Regions from separate parts of the Enterobacter wuhouensis genome, predicted to be linked through region 1. Evidence: predicted binding sites of a transcription regulator. Region 1 holds the regulator's gene; each other region holds the start of a gene.
What was found. The regulator LexA, encoded in region 1, represses DNA repair genes until DNA is damaged. The targets are predictions, from matches to a motif close to TNCTGTATGTACATACAGNA.

Region 1 (5,014 bases):
TTCTCGACTTCGAACTTGTTCATCTGCAGCGCGTGATCGATAAGCTCGCTGGCGGTGGCAGACGGCACGGTTGAATCAACCGAGTATGGCACGTTGCGCATAATGTCCAGGTAACAGTCGATCTGTTCGGTCAGCTGCTCGCGGGTGAGGGAACGCTGGCGGGAGGCCAGCAGCGCGGTACAGCACAGGTTCATGGCGTTCGCCGCACCTGCATTGTTAATCCGCACCATCAGCTCGGCGGCGATACCGTTCACCGTCGGCGTCAGCCATGCCGGACGTACCGCTTCGATAGGATCGATAGACTCGCGCCACTCCGGAACATGGTTGTTCAGGTACGTCATCAGCGGCATCGGTTCGCCAAAGTTCACGTAGCCCTGACCGAGATTACGCAGCTTGCTCAGGCCGCGCAGCATCTGCGGCAGGCTCTCTTTCTCTTTGGTCGCACCGCGCAGCTCTTTCGCGTAGGTGCCCACTTCCATCACGTGTTCATAGCCGATGTAAATCGGCACCAGCGTGATCGGACGCGTACCGCCGCGCAGCATGGCCTGGATGGTCATCGACAGCGTGCCGGTCTTCGGATCGAGCAGACGACCGGTACGGGAACGACCGCCCTCCACGAAGTACTCCACGGAATACCCGCGGCTGAACAGCTCGCCGAGATATTCACGGAACACGGTGGAATAGAGCTTGTTGCCCTTAAAGGTACGGCGAATAAAGAACGCGCCCAGACGGCGGAAGATCGGGCCGGCTGGCCAGAAGTTCAGGTTGATACCCGCCGCAATGTGCGGTGGCACCAGCCCCTGGTGATACAACACGTAGGAGAGCAGCAGATAGTCCATGTGGCTACGGTGGCAGGGCACATAGACAATTTCGTGGCCGTCATGCGCCAGCTGGCGCACGCGCTCGGCGTTGTGGACGTTAATGCCCTGATAGAGGCGGTTCCACGTAAAGCTCAGAATACGGTCAGATAGACGAATCATCTCGTAGGAGAAGTTCGCTGCGATCTCTTCCATCAGCGCGATAGCATTCTGCTGGGCTTTTTCGTGCGAAATCTTCTTGCTGCGCGCTTCGTCTTCAACGGCGCGTGCGATGGCTTTGGAGGCCAACAGCTTGTTGAACAGATCCTGACGCGCCGGGAGACGTGGCCCAACGGCGGCCAGACGCTGACGAGCGAAGTGCATACGCGCCACGCGCGCCAGTTTTTGCGCGATGATCTTATCGGTACCGTGTTCGTCCGCCATGCGGCGCAGAGAAACGGAAGGGGAGAAGCGCACAAAGCTGTCGCGCCCCAGCCAGGACACGGCAAAGAATTTCTGGATACCGTTGAGCATGCGCAGCGGCGGATTCTCTTCGCCTTTTTCGCGGCCCGGTCGACGACCAAACATGACGGAAACCGGCACCATCTGCACATCCAGATCGGGATTGCTGCGGTGCAGGTCGAGATAGTCATGGAACAGCTTGATGGACTCTTCTTTCGGCGTGTAATAGGTAAACACGCGCGGCCCGCCGTGAATGAACACGTAGCGCGGCAGCAGAGTACCGTCGATTTCCAGGGGTTCAAGTGGGTCAGGTAAATCATGCGCCAGGCACTGGGCGCGCAGCGTCAGCAAGTCTGCCTTCGAGTTGTAAGGCAAAACGTACATAATAGGGCGTGACGTATCGAGCCCTAATTCCAGCGCGGGTTCTGCTGGGATAGACTTGCTTTTTACCAGGACGCTTAATGGTAAATTAAGTAATTTGTAGTAAATTCGTGGCCAGCCGGACATAAACGATGTAAAGCCTCTGGTTAATAATGCAATTGCGGCGCAAGGATAACAGAAAGCGCGCAAAATTTCTGTTGTTACCCGTCATACTTCAGGCTACAGCGAAACGCGCTGGTGCTAGAGTTACTGACGCTATTTCCAATAAAAGGTTCTATTAATGGCCAATAATACCACTGGGTTAACTCGAATCATCAAAGCTGCCGGCTATTCATGGAAAGGTTTCCGTGCCGCATGGGTCAATGAAGCCGCGTTTCGCCAGGAGGGCGTTGCCGCGATCGTCGCGGTTATCATCGCCTGTTTCCTTGATGTTGATGCTATTACCCGCGTTCTTCTCATTGGCTCCGTCCTTTTGGTGATGATAGTGGAAATTCTCAATAGCGCTATTGAAGCTGTTGTAGACCGCATTGGTTCTGACTTCCATGAGCTTTCTGGCCGTGCCAAAGACATGGGTTCTGCCGCTGTGCTGCTGGCGATTATCACCGCCGCCATAACCTGGGTCACGTTGCTCTGGTCACATTTCCGATGAGCCTCGAGAAATAATTAAGTCCCTGGTTTTTTGTGCAGTTTTTGGTTCCAAAATCACCTTTGACTGTATATACTCACAGCATAACTGTATATACACCCAGGGGGCGGAATGAAAGCGTTAACGACCAGGCAGCAAGAGGTGTTTGATCTCATCCGGGATCACATCAGCCAGACGGGTATGCCACCCACGCGTGCAGAAATCGCGCAGCGTCTGGGTTTCCGCTCGCCGAATGCTGCCGAGGAACACCTTAAAGCGCTGGCGCGTAAAGGCGTGATCGAGATTGTTTCTGGCGCTTCACGCGGCATCCGTCTGCTGGTGGAAGAAGAAACCGGCATTCCATTGATTGGCCGTGTCGCAGCAGGTGAACCCCTGCTGGCGCAACAGCATATCGAAGGCCACTATCAGGTAGACCCTGGTATGTTCAAGCCGAGTGCGGATTTTCTGCTGCGCGTCAGCGGTATGTCGATGAAAGACATTGGTATTCTCGATGGCGATCTGCTGGCGGTTCACAAAACTCAGGACGTGCGCAACGGTCAGGTTGTCGTTGCGCGCATTGATGATGAAGTCACCGTTAAGCGACTGAAAAAACAGGGTAATACCGTTCAGCTTCTGCCGGAGAACAGCGAGTTTACGCCGATTCTGGTGGATCTCCGCGAGCAGAGCTTCTCTATTGAAGGGCTTGCTGTCGGCGTTATTCGTAACGGTGAATGGCTCTAATCTCTTTCTGACGGGCTACGGGGTCTCCGTAGCCTGCTTCATTATCCGGTCCCGGTATTTCTCATGTCACTGCTGACGGCTTCTGATAAGGCATTGTGGCGTCTTGCTCTGCCAATGATTTTCTCCAATATCACCGTTCCTTTGCTGGGACTGGTGGACACGGCTGTTATTGGTCATCTGGATTCTCCCGTTTATCTGGGCGGCGTTGCGATCGGCGCAACGGCGACCAGCTTCCTCTTTATGCTGCTGCTCTTCTTGCGCATGAGCACAACTGGCCTGACGGCGCAGGCGTATGGCGCCAGGGACCCACTGCGGCTGGCGCGAGCGCTTGTGCAGCCATTAATTTTGGCGCTGGGTGCGGGTGCGCTAATTGTTTTACTGCGCACGCCGCTGATCGATCTGGCGCTCCATATTGTGGGCGGTAGCGAGGCGGTGCTTGAGCAGGCGCGGCGCTTCCTTGAAATTCGCTGGCTAAGCGCTCCGGCCTCGCTGGCAAACCTGGTTCTTTTGGGCTGGCTACTTGGCGTTCAGTACGCTCGCGCGCCGGTTATCCTGCTGGTGGTGGGAAACCTCCTGAACATCGTGCTCGATCTCTGGCTGGTGATGGGGCTGCACATGAACGTGCGGGGCGCGGCGCTGGCGACGGCCATTGCGGAATACGGCACGTTTGTCATCGGCCTGTGGATGGTGTGGCGCGTTCTGGCGATGCGCGGGATCTCTCTCGCGATGCTGAAAACGGCCTGGCGCGGCAACGTCCGCAAGCTGCTGGCGCTCAACCGCGACATTATGCTGCGCTCGCTGCTGCTCCAGCTCTGTTTCGGGGCGCTAACCGTCTTTGGCGCCCGCCTCGGGCCTGAGATCGTCGCGGTTAATGCGGTACTGATGACGCTGCTGACCTTTACCGCCTACGCGCTGGATGGCTTTGCCTACGCCGTTGAAGCGCATTCCGGGCAGGCATACGGTGCGCGCCAAAGCGGACAGCTTCAGGAAGTATGGCGGGCGGCCTGTCGCCAGTCGGGTCTGGTGGCGCTGGCGTTTGCGCTGATCTATGCCTTTTTTGGCGAGCATATTATTGCGCTGCTGACCTCGCTCCCGGCGCTTCGCGAACTGGCGAGTCATTACCTCATATGGCAGGTGATCTTACCGGTGGTGGGGGTCTGGTGTTACCTCCTGGACGGCATGTTTATTGGCGCGACGCGCGGGGCGGAGATGCGCAACAGCATGGCCGTTGCGGCGGCGGGTTTTGGTTTGACGCTGCTGACGCTGCCGTATCTGGGTAACCACGGTTTGTGGCTGGCTCTGGCGGTGTTTCTCTCCCTGCGAGGCCTGTCGCTGGCATTTATCTGGCGGCGCCACTGGCGCAACAACACCTGGTTTCCTTCCCGCGCCGATATATCGTGACGGTTAAAGATTCCGAATATGAAAATGACTGCCGAATCCTTCACTACAATTATTATCACGTCCAGCAGAAAAGAACGTAACGGACGTTACGACCCAACGCTTAACTATGAGGACACGATGATGAATAAAGACGAAATCGGCGGCAACTGGAAGCAATTCAAAGGTAAAGCGAAAGAACAGTGGGGTAAGCTGACGGATGACGATATGACCGTCATCGAAGGTAAACGCGATCAGCTGGTGGGTAAAATCCAGGAACGTTATGGCTATGAAAAAGATAAAGCCGAAACGGAAGTGAAAGACTGGGAAACCCGTAATGATTACCGCTGGTAATCGTCAGTAAACTAGTATCCCTCTGAGGGCGGCCATGGGCCGCCTTTTCTTTTGCCGTTAACGCGGCTTTTTCTTCACCAGGATAGAGTGGTCGTGCTGGCATTCGCCCTGATGGCTGCAGGATTCCACTTCCACGCAGGCAGAGCACAAGCCGTGCGCTTCAATCACGTTGTGACGCAGGGCAAAGCCCATTTTCGCTGCCAGCGTATGCATAATGTCTTCTACGCCTTCCGCGCCTTCTTCTTTTACTACGCCACAGCGGTCGCAGATAAACATG
Region 2 (5,014 bases), 580 kb from region 1:
AGCGCGTCGCGCAGCAGCGTCAGCTCTTCACATTTTTGCAGCGCGAACGCGAACCAGCTTTTCACCTCGGCATCAAGACGGGTCTCCACGCTCAGATCGATCGGGCTGTGCAGCAGCGAGCAGGACGAGGCTACCCACAGCTCACGTTTGCCGACGATGTCCTTAATTTGTGCGTATTTCTCGGTCAGATCGGCACGCCAGACGTTTCGACCGTTGACCAGCCCCGCAGAAAGCAGCCAGTCCGCTGGCAGACGCCTGTGCAGCTCGTTAACATCATCTTTCCCGTGGACCAGGTCAACGTGCAGACCCTGCACCGGCAGCGCGGTGATGGTCTTCAGGTTAGGCGTCACGCCTTCGAAATAGGTGGTCAGCAGGAGTTTTACCTGACCGACGAGCGCGTCATATGCCGGTTTGAAGGCATCGAGCCACGCCTGCGGCAGCTCGAGCACAAGCGCCGGTTCGTCGATTTGTACCCACTGAATGCCGCGCTTGCCCAGCTCAATCAGCACCTGTTTGTAGACCGGCAAAATATCTTTCAGCAGGCTGAGGCGGTCGAACTGTTCGCCCTTCACTTTACCCAGCCATAGGTAGGTTACCGGCCCCAGCAGGACGGGCTTCACCTGATGACCCAGCGCCAGCGCTTCGTCTACTTCGTCCAGCAGCTGCGTCCAGGTCAGCCTGAACTCCTGACCTTTTACGAATTCCGGCACCATATAGTGATAGTTGGTGTTGAACCACTTGGTCATTTCCGCCGCCGCCGCTGGCTCACCCGTTGGCGCACGGCCGCGGCCGATGCGGAACAGGGTATCGATATCCACCGATCCATCTTTGTTCTGATGACGAGCCGGCACGTTGCCAAGCAGCAGGCTGGTGGTCAGAACATGGTCGTACCAGGCGAAATCGCCCACCGGCAGCAGGTCAACGCCCGCCTGTTTTTGCTGATCCCAGTGGCGGGCGCGCAGCTCGCGGCCCACGGCCAGCAGGTCTTCACGGGTGGCGTTGCCTGCCCAGTAGCTTTCTTGCGCTTTTTTCAGCTCGCGACGCAGGCCAACGCGAGGGAAACCGAGAGTGTGATTGCGGATTGTCATGGTGTACCCCTTGGAGAAATTCGTTATTTAGACGTCCAGATGTTTACACATCTATAATTGGCAGGTACTGTATATTCCTCAAGCGCAATATGTTCATGGCGAAGTGAAGGACTTTCATGATCGAGATTAAACACCTGAAAACGCTACAAGCGTTGCGGAACTGCGGTTCGCTCGCGGCCGCTGCGGCCACGCTGCACCAGACGCAGTCCGCCCTTTCTCACCAGTTCAGCGATCTGGAACAACGCCTCGGCTTTCGTCTTTTTGTGCGCAAGAGTCAGCCCCTGCGCTTTACGCCGCAGGGGGAGATCCTGCTGCAGCTGGCCAATCAGGTGCTGCCGCAGATCGCCAGCGCGCTGCAGTCCTGCAACGAGCCGCAGCAGACCACGCTCCGCATCGCCATTGAATGCCACAGCTGCATTCAGTGGCTGACCCCCGCGCTTGAGAACTTCCGCCAGAAGTGGCCGCAGGTGGAGATGGACTTTAAATCCGGCGTGACCTTTGACCCACAGCCGTCGCTCCAGCAGGGCGAACTGGATTTGGTGATGACATCGGATATTCTGCCGCGCAGCGGCCTGCACTATTCGCCGATGTTTGATTTCGAAGTGCGCCTGGTGCTGGCGCCGGATCATCCGCTGGCGAGCAAAACGCGCATCACGCCGGAAGACCTGGCGACGGAAACGCTGCTGATTTACCCGGTGCAGCGCAGCCGTCTGGATATCTGGCGTCACTTCCTGCAGCCTGCGGGCATTAGCCCACAGCTGAAAAGCGTGGATAACACCCTGCTGCTGATTCAGATGGTGGCGGCCAGAATGGGCATCGCGGCGCTGCCGCATTGGGTAGTAGAGAGTTTTGAACGCCAGGGTCTGGTGGTCACCAAAACCCTGGGCGATGGACTGTGGAGCCGGCTGTACTCCGCCGTGCGCGACGGCGAGCAGCGTCAGCCGGTAACGGAGGCGTTTATTCGCTCAGCGCGGAACCACGCGTGCGACCATCTTCCGTTTGTGCGGAGCGCGGAGCGACCCACCGGCGATGTACCCACAGCGAAGCCAGGATCACCGCTCCCCCAATAAGGAAGCTCGGCCAGTGCGGCTGCTCCTGCCAGATGGCGAGGTTAACCAGCAGCCCGGCAGGCACATGCACGTTGTTCATGATCCCCAGCGTACCGGCGTCTACCTGCGTAGCGCCGTAGTTCCACATGAAGTATCCCAGCCCAGAGGCCACCACGCCCAGCCAGACCAGAACGCCCCACTGCACGGGGGTGGTCGGCAGCTTCTGCGGGTTACCGAGCATAAACCACGCCGCCACCGCGACTATCGCCGCGCCCATATAGAACCACGCAAACGCGTTGTGCTGCGGCATCGGGCGGGTCTCCATCAGGCGTTTGTAGCCCACCATGCCGATAGCAAAGCTGATATTGGCGAGCTGGACGAACATCAGCCCGGTCCAGAAGTGATCGCTGACTTTGTCGTAGCGGATAATCGCCGCCCCCACCACCGCCAGCGCGGCGCTCAGCAGGTATCCCCAGCGCAGGCGGCGCTTGCTGAGCAGATCGTAAATCAGCGTGATATAGAGCGGCGTCAGCACGGTGAACAGCAGGAATTCAGAGACGGAGAGGTAGACGTAGGCCCGGAAGCTGAACAGGTACATGATGCCGAGCTGCATCGCGCCCACCAGCATATAGAGCAGGATCGTTTTCAGCGATTGCCCGCGCGTGCGCAGGAACGGCAGGAACACCAGCGCCGCCAGCCCCACGCGCATCAGCACCGAGAAGTAGCTGTCGACCGAACCGGCAAGGTATTCGCCAATCAGGCTAAAGGAGAAGGCCCACAGAATAGTGGTAATAATGAGTAGCGCCACAATGCTTGTCTCTCATAAAGAAGGACAGGCATTGTAGCGAACTCTTTAGTTGACAACTGAGCAACAAACAATCAAATGAAGATTATTCAAGGAACAGCTTGCGCAGGTACTTAGGCACGGCGTTATCGCCGTTGGTGCCGATCACTTCCAGCTCCGGGTGCAGGTCTTTCAGGCGCTGGTGCGCGTTCTGCATGATGCAGCCTTTACCCGCCATGGAGAGCATCTCGGCATCGTTCATGCCGTCGCCGAACGCGATGCAGTCTTTCAGCTCAAAGCCCAGACGTTTCGCGACGGCTTCCAGCGCGTGGCCTTTGGACACGCCGCCCGCCATCACTTCCAGACAGGTCAGCGTGGAGAAGCTCACGTTAACGCGGTCGCCCCAGCGGGCGTTGATCGCCTGCTCCAGCGGCAGCAGTTCTTCATGGCTTTCGCAGGTGAAGAACACCTTGCTGATCCCTTCCGGCTCCAGCAGGCCCGGCTCGTACAGGGAGTAGTTAAACACCGCTTCCTTGAAGAAACGCATTTCGTCCGGGCGGTGACGGTTCATAAACCAGTCGTCGTCGCGGTAAACGTTGGTGACGATATTCGGGTTATTGTGCACCACGCCGAACAGATCGGCGGCGATGTCGCGATCCAGGTTGTGGGTGAAGATCAGGTTGCCATCGGTATCGTGCACGCGCGCCCCGTTGGAGGTGATCATGTACGATTTGATTTCCAGATTATCGCGGATCTGCCCCACGTCCACGTGGTGGCGGCCGGTAGCGAACACGAAGTTCACGCCACGGGCAGTCAGGAGTTTTAAGGTCTCTTTCGCGTAAGGCGACAGGGTGTGGTCGGGGGAAAGCAGCGTGCCATCTAAGTCAGATGCAACAACCTGGTACATAGGGATTTCAACCTCTGGTGGAAAACAATAATCAGTTATGCCGGTCGAAAAACTCGACGATGGCGTTGAGCGCGACTGAGCGCATGGCGTCCTTTTCAAAAAGGATCTCATGGTACGCGCCGTTGATGACCAGCGGTTTACCCCCTTCGCAGGGGTGACCGGCGGCAGCGCGCAGTTCACAATAGCGGTCGTGCATGCGGTTATCCACCACACGCTCTTCTTCCGCCTGAATCAGGAGCGTCGGCGTGTCATCATCACCGACCCCGGCAAGCACCTGCTCACCGGCCAGAATGCCTTCCCGCACCCAGTGCCAGGTGGGGCCACCGACGCGCAGGCGCGGCTCATCGGCGTAAAAGCGCAGGTTACGGCGATAGCGCTGCCGGCTATGGGTCAGGACGTTGATGGCAAACGGCAGCGCGCGCCAGCGTCCTGTGCCGATGGCATAGCCTTCGCGAATGCGCTGATGGCCCTCAGCCCAGTCGAGAAGATGGCGTACCATCCAGTCCGGAAAACGTATAACGATGCCGTACATCGGCGCGGTGAGCGCAATGGCATCGCACTGGTGAGCGTGGCGCTGTAAAAACAGCGTGGAGATCGCCCCGCCCATGGAGTGGGCAAGTATATACCGCCTGCGCCACGGCCCGGGCTGCACTTCCTGTTGCCAGAAGGCGGCAAGGTCATCGACGTAATCGCTGAAATTATCCACGTGCCCCCGGTGCGTATCAGGTAACATACGACCTGACAGCCCCTGCCCACGGTGGTCGATAATCAGCACGTCGAACCCCATATGGACCAGGTCGTAGGCCAGCTCAGCGTATTTAACGTAGCTTTCGATACGCCCAGGGCAGACGACGATCACCCGATCGTTTTTCTCATTTCGGAAACGAACGAAGCGCACCGGGATGCCCCCGACGCCCGTAAACTCATCTTCCTCACGCTGCCGCCAGAAATCGGTCAGCGGCCCCATAGAGAAAGCAGCAAAAGCGTTTTCTCGTGTTTCCCAGTCCTTTTTCTGCTGAAACATTGGGTTTCCACTCACGTAATCCAGGGAATATCGTTTTTTTCTTCACCGGTCACAAAATGACTCAACAATAGCGTATTGTGGCATAAAAATAGACGGTTCGGGAGTTTCAAATGACCTTCGAGTGGTGGTTCGCCTACCTGCTGACATCCATTATCCTCAGCC
Region 3 (5,014 bases), 2.2 Mb from region 1:
AACACGCCGTAAATCAGGATGCTGCTGATCATAATATTCAGGATGTTCATCCCGCCGTTGATCAGCAGCGGAATTTTGGTATTGCCCGCGCCGCGCAGCGCGCCGCTGCCAATTAACGCAATGGCAGCCGCCGGGTAGCTGAGCACCGTCATTTCCAGATAGGTCAGCGCCAGGCCTTTAACCTCGTTCGTCGCCTCGCCTGCGACGATATCAATGATCTCTTTTCCGTAGTAGTGGATCACCGCCGCCAGAATGATGGAGAACACCGTCATGATCATCAGCGACTGCCGCGCGGCTTCACGCGCGCGTTTGGGATCGAGCTTGCCCAGGCTGAAGGCAACCACCACCGTGGTACCCAGATCGATGGCGGCAAAGAAAGACATCACCACCATGTTAAAGCTGTCCGCCAGCCCGACTCCGGCCATCGCTTCTTTGCCCAGCCAGCTCACCAGAAACGTGCTCAGCACCCCCATCAGCAGAACGCAGGTGTTTTCCAGGAAGATAGGCACAGCGAGGGGGGTGATTTCACGCCAGAACAGAACACGATAGCTTTTACGTTTTGCATACCAGGGCGTGCGCATAATCGCCTGGCGGATCGGGGCGGTGACGTTCAAAATGGACCTTAGCGAGTAAAGTTGAAACTCCATTTCAAATGATGATGGAGAAATGCGTATCCTGCAAAGTATTTTCCACAAAAAGATGTTTGGAATTACAACAAACTGACGACAGAATCGGCAATCAATCGATTTTCCCTAAGATCAGGTTTGACAAAACTTTTTTCGCCGTTAATATGAGCCTCCACAACGATTCCTCTGTAGTTCAGTCGGTAGAACGGCGGACTGTTAATCCGTATGTCACTGGTTCGAGTCCAGTCAGAGGAGCCACATTTAGAAAAGCCTGCTTTTAAAGCAGGCTTTTTGCTTTTCTGCATTCTGTAGGATTGTCGGGTGGCGGCTGCGCCTTACCCGACCTACAAAACCTTTGAACCCTGCGCTCCGGGAAATAAAAAAGCTCTCTGGTGACAGAGAGCCTTTTTTTGCAATCGCTGCGATTACTCGCTTTTTGCTTCAGCGTTTTTGATTTCGCCCATCACCTTCAGCTTTTTGGAGATCTCACGACGCTCTTTGGAGATCTCTGCATTTTTGATGATGTAGTCATCCACACGGTCTTCGTAATCGCTTTTCATGCTGGCGATGATGCCCTGAATAGCTTCAACGCTCATGCCCGGCTTGATGTAGTCGCTCAGGTTGTCCAGCAGCAGAACACGTTTCTGGTTGTCACGGATCTTCTTCTCCACGTCCTGGATTTCACGCTGCAGTTTGTTTTTGCGGCGGAACAGGCGGACGAACTCCAGAACATCCTGGAACGAAGGCTTGGTAGTTTCCATTTTTACACCCCTGATAATGTGAGATTCGGATTCGTTAAAGCAACCGTTGTAACAGTAACCTTACTGACAGCGGCCGCGAATGACAATGAGTATATCGTTTAGTCCTATCATAACCCCAATCGCTGCTGAATCGAAGCAGCAGGCGTGACATACGCTTTTTATTTGCGCAGTGCCCGACAAATAAGATGCGATAACAGCTCCAGCTGTCGCGCCAGCTCCATGCTCAACCAGACGTACCCATGAATCGGCGTTTCTGCCACGTTATCGCTCTGCCGCTCATTGATCAGCTGTTTTAGCTCGGCAACGATCTCATTCAGACGCTCGCTGTTCGCCAGTATTGGCTGCGGGTTACCCTCGTAGAGCGCGTGGGCGATGGTCAACAGCGTTTGCTGCGTCATCTGCTGCGTCTCTTTGAGCGTATGCGCGTTGAGCATTAACAGATGGCTGGGACGAGAAGCCCAGTGGGCGTTAATCTGCAGCTCGAGCATGCAAACCAGGTTGCGGCTCACCGTCTGAATGGCCTCAAAGATCGCTTTCTGAATATGGGTTTCTTTACTGGCCGGGGTGATAAGGCCACGCATTTTGACGACGTCATTCAGGATCCTTTGCAGGTGCTTTTCCAGCCGCGGACGTTCAACCAGGTTAGGCGAAAATCCGGCCTGATAGACCCGGTTAAAGGCCGTGACGTAGTTCGCCATCTGAATGCGCCAGTGCAGGAACGCGCGCTGCGGCCAGATGCCGGTGAAGAGCATTGCCAGCAGTGAGCCAAGAATGACATCACTGCTTCGCCACAGCGCGGTCTTCATGTCGCCCGCAGGCGCGCCGACAACCACGGCAAGGGTGATGCCAATCAGCAGGGCCTGGTACGGCTTTTTCCCCAGCGCCAGCCAGCCGCACAGGAACATCGCTCCGGCGCACCACGCCAGCATCACCGGAAATGAGATCAGCTCCAGCTTCAGGGCAATCAGCCCCAGCGCGGAGCCTAAAACGGTACCGCCGATTCGCTCAAACGCGCGTGGGACAACGTTACCCCAGAAAGAGATGGGCCCCATGATGACCACCAGCGTGATCAGCGGCCAGGTTCCTTCCGGAATATCCAGCAGACGCACCAGAATAAACGTGAGGATAAATGCCAGCGCGATGCGGCACCCATGCACCACGCGGTAATGTTTATACAACCGAATTTCAAACGGTGTTAATGATTTGTCGGGACGCACACCCGCTCTCCAGCTACACGGCAAACCACAATTGTACTGTGTTTTCAGCCGGGTGGATCGCTCCCGGCTGAAAAACCTACTTTTGGCAGGGTTAACCCGCTTTGTGCTCTACCGCGACGTACATCTCGATATCCCAGTAACCATCAGCGTTGCCATCGTTGAGATAGCGCTCAAAGCAGGGTTTAGAGGCAATTTGGTGTTGGGTGTCCTGCAGAAGGGAATTAAAAAACTGGTACCACGGCGTGGCGAAGTCATGATTTTCTACGCGCGCCGTGGCGATAGCGTAATCGCCCGCAGCGATTTCAGTCATCATCACCCCTTCGCTATTCTCGGGAATGACAAAATCGTCAGGCACCGTTACCGCGGTATCACATCGCAGCTTTTCGGCCGGAACGTCATCGGGATTGTCGTAGTACACCGCCACCCACTCAAGCGGCTGAATGTGACGCCCGTCTACCCACATAGCCAGCTGTTCAAAGCCTTGCTTAACCGTGTGTTCCCATGGCCCCACCAGGTGAAAACCCGCGATCTTACGTTTCTGCTGCTGCTTGATGCTGTAGTCCATGCTGCCTCCGTTTATTACTGTGTATTTATACACTATAAAGTGGATTGAATATTATCGGCAAACGCGGAGTGTTTATTATGTGAGCAGACTCGCAGCCCCGCCAGTCTGCCCCAACAGGTTAGAGCTTATGGTGCAGATAATCACCGAGTCGGGAGAAAAGGCCGCCCTTATCAACGCTTTCAAGGGTAACCAGCGGCCAGTGGGCCACCACCTTGTCGCGGTCATACAGCTGAATTTCCCCTACCCGCTGGTGGGCGGCAATCGGCGCTTCCAGCTCTTTTTTATCCAGAACGTATTTTGCCTTGATGTTCGGTACTTCTGCCTTCGGTAAAGCCAGCCAGAAATCCTGATCGGTACCCAGTTCTACCTGCTCCTTATCGCCGTACCAGATACGCTCAGTACCAACCTTTTTACCGTTGTGGAGGATTTGGACCGTATCGAAGTTTTGCTGTCCCCAGTGCAGCAGCTTGCGCGCCTGATCTTCACGCCCTTTTGGGCTATCCGCCCCCATTACCACCGCAATCAGGCGGCGCTGACCGTCAACGGCTGAAGCAATCAGGTTAAAGCCCGCGCCGGAGGTATGCCCTGTTTTCAGCCCGTCCACGTTCATGGTTTTATCCCACAGCAGGCCGTTGCGGTTCTGCTGGGTAATTCCGTTCCAGGTGAGGCTCTTTTCGCTATACATATGGTAGAACTCAGGCTCACCGTGAATAATGGCCCGTGACAGTACGGCCAGATCGTAGGCGGAACTGTGTTGTCCAGGCGCGTCCAGACCGTGGACGGTTTCAAAGTGGGTATCGCGCAGGTGCAGCTTTTGCACGTAGTCGTTCATCATGTTCACGAACTGCGGCTGACCGCCCGCCACGTGGTCCGCCAGCGCGACGCAGGCGTCGTTGCCGGAGTCAACAATCAGCCCACGGCTCAGGTCACGCACCGAGACGCGATCGCCCTCTTTCAAAAACATCAGCGATGACCCGTCGAACACCGGGTTGCCTTTCGCCCACGCGTCCCGGCCTACGGTGACGATGTCATCTGGCGTAATTCGATGGCTATCAATGGCGCGGTCAACAACGTAGCCCGTCATCAGCTTGGTGAGGCTCGCCGGATTGCGCTGTTGATGTTCGTTGCCCGCCGTTAAGATCTGACCCGTGGTGTAATCCATTAGCACCCAGGAGCCCGCCTGGATGGCCGGTGGCTGCGGGGAAAAATCCAACGGTTCAGCAGCCAGCGCAGACGAAATACTCGAAGCGAGTAAAGAAACAGCAATAAACAGACGGCGTTTCAACGGTATATCCTCAGGTCATTAAAAATCGTTGACCTTTTTACGGGACTTCTGATGTTGTTACCTGTCTTAATTGCAAAAAAATGTGACAGAGCGCCAATTTTACTCTGAAAGCGCCTCGCAAATTTCATCCCCTACGGCGCTTTTTATTCGGCCTGCTCCTCACGATCGTTTACCATAGAGACGTCAATTTTTAACAGGATGGTATTACTGGTGTCTGAATCTGCCGCGCGCCCAACATTTTTGTTCCACGATTACGAAACCTTTGGCACCCACCCGGCGCTGGACCGCCCGGCGCAGTTCGCCGCCATCCGTACCGATGACGATTTCAACATCATAGGCGAGCCAGAGGTGTTCTACTGCAAGCCCGCCGATGACTACCTGCCGCAGCCCGGCGCGGTCATGGTGACGGGAATAACGCCTCAGGAAGCGCGGGACAAAGGGGTTAACGAGGCAGAGTTCGCCCGTCGCATCCACGATCTCTTTACCGTACCTAACACCTGCGTGGTGGGTTACAACAACATCCGTTTTGACGATGAAGTAACGCGCAATATCTTCTACCG

Region 2: a site for LexA is predicted at 1,154-1,173, ahead of metR (HTH-type transcriptional regulator MetR). Genes of this name have one in related genera too.
Region 3: a site for LexA is predicted at 3,185-3,204, ahead of sbmC (DNA gyrase inhibitor SbmC). Genes of this name have one in related genera too.

The regions. Positions count from the first base shown of each region.
Region 1 is NZ_CP142124.1:346,171-351,184, forward strand. It holds gene plsB (glycerol-3-phosphate 1-O-acyltransferase PlsB) at 1-1,766, opposite strand, end outside; gene VPX56_RS01665 (diacylglycerol kinase) at 1,921-2,289, shown strand; gene lexA (transcriptional repressor LexA) at 2,398-3,006, shown strand; gene dinF (MATE family efflux transporter DinF) at 3,070-4,407, shown strand; partial or broken gene VPX56_RS01680 (hypothetical protein) at 4,404-4,478, shown strand; gene VPX56_RS01685 (CsbD family protein) at 4,528-4,737, shown strand; gene zur (zinc uptake transcriptional repressor Zur) at 4,795-5,014, opposite strand, start outside.
Region 2 is NZ_CP142124.1:4,586,241-4,591,254, forward strand. It holds gene metE (5-methyltetrahydropteroyltriglutamate--homocysteine S-methyltransferase) at 1-1,088, opposite strand, end outside; gene metR (HTH-type transcriptional regulator MetR) at 1,205-2,158, shown strand; gene VPX56_RS21890 (carboxylate/amino acid/amine transporter) at 2,046-2,945, opposite strand; gene yigL (sugar/pyridoxal phosphate phosphatase YigL) at 3,028-3,828, opposite strand; gene pldB (lysophospholipase L2) at 3,860-4,852, opposite strand; gene rhtB (homoserine/homoserine lactone efflux protein) at 4,963-5,014, shown strand, end outside.
Region 3 is NZ_CP142124.1:2,992,022-2,997,035, forward strand. It holds gene emmdR (multidrug efflux MATE transporter EmmdR) at 1-647, opposite strand, end outside; tRNA gene VPX56_RS14405 (tRNA-Asn) at 809-884, shown strand; gene VPX56_RS14410 (DUF496 family protein) at 1,052-1,387, opposite strand; gene VPX56_RS14415 (FUSC family protein) at 1,546-2,604, opposite strand; gene sbmC (DNA gyrase inhibitor SbmC) at 2,696-3,169, opposite strand; gene dacD (serine-type D-Ala-D-Ala carboxypeptidase DacD) at 3,288-4,454, opposite strand; gene sbcB (exodeoxyribonuclease I) at 4,665-5,014, shown strand, end outside.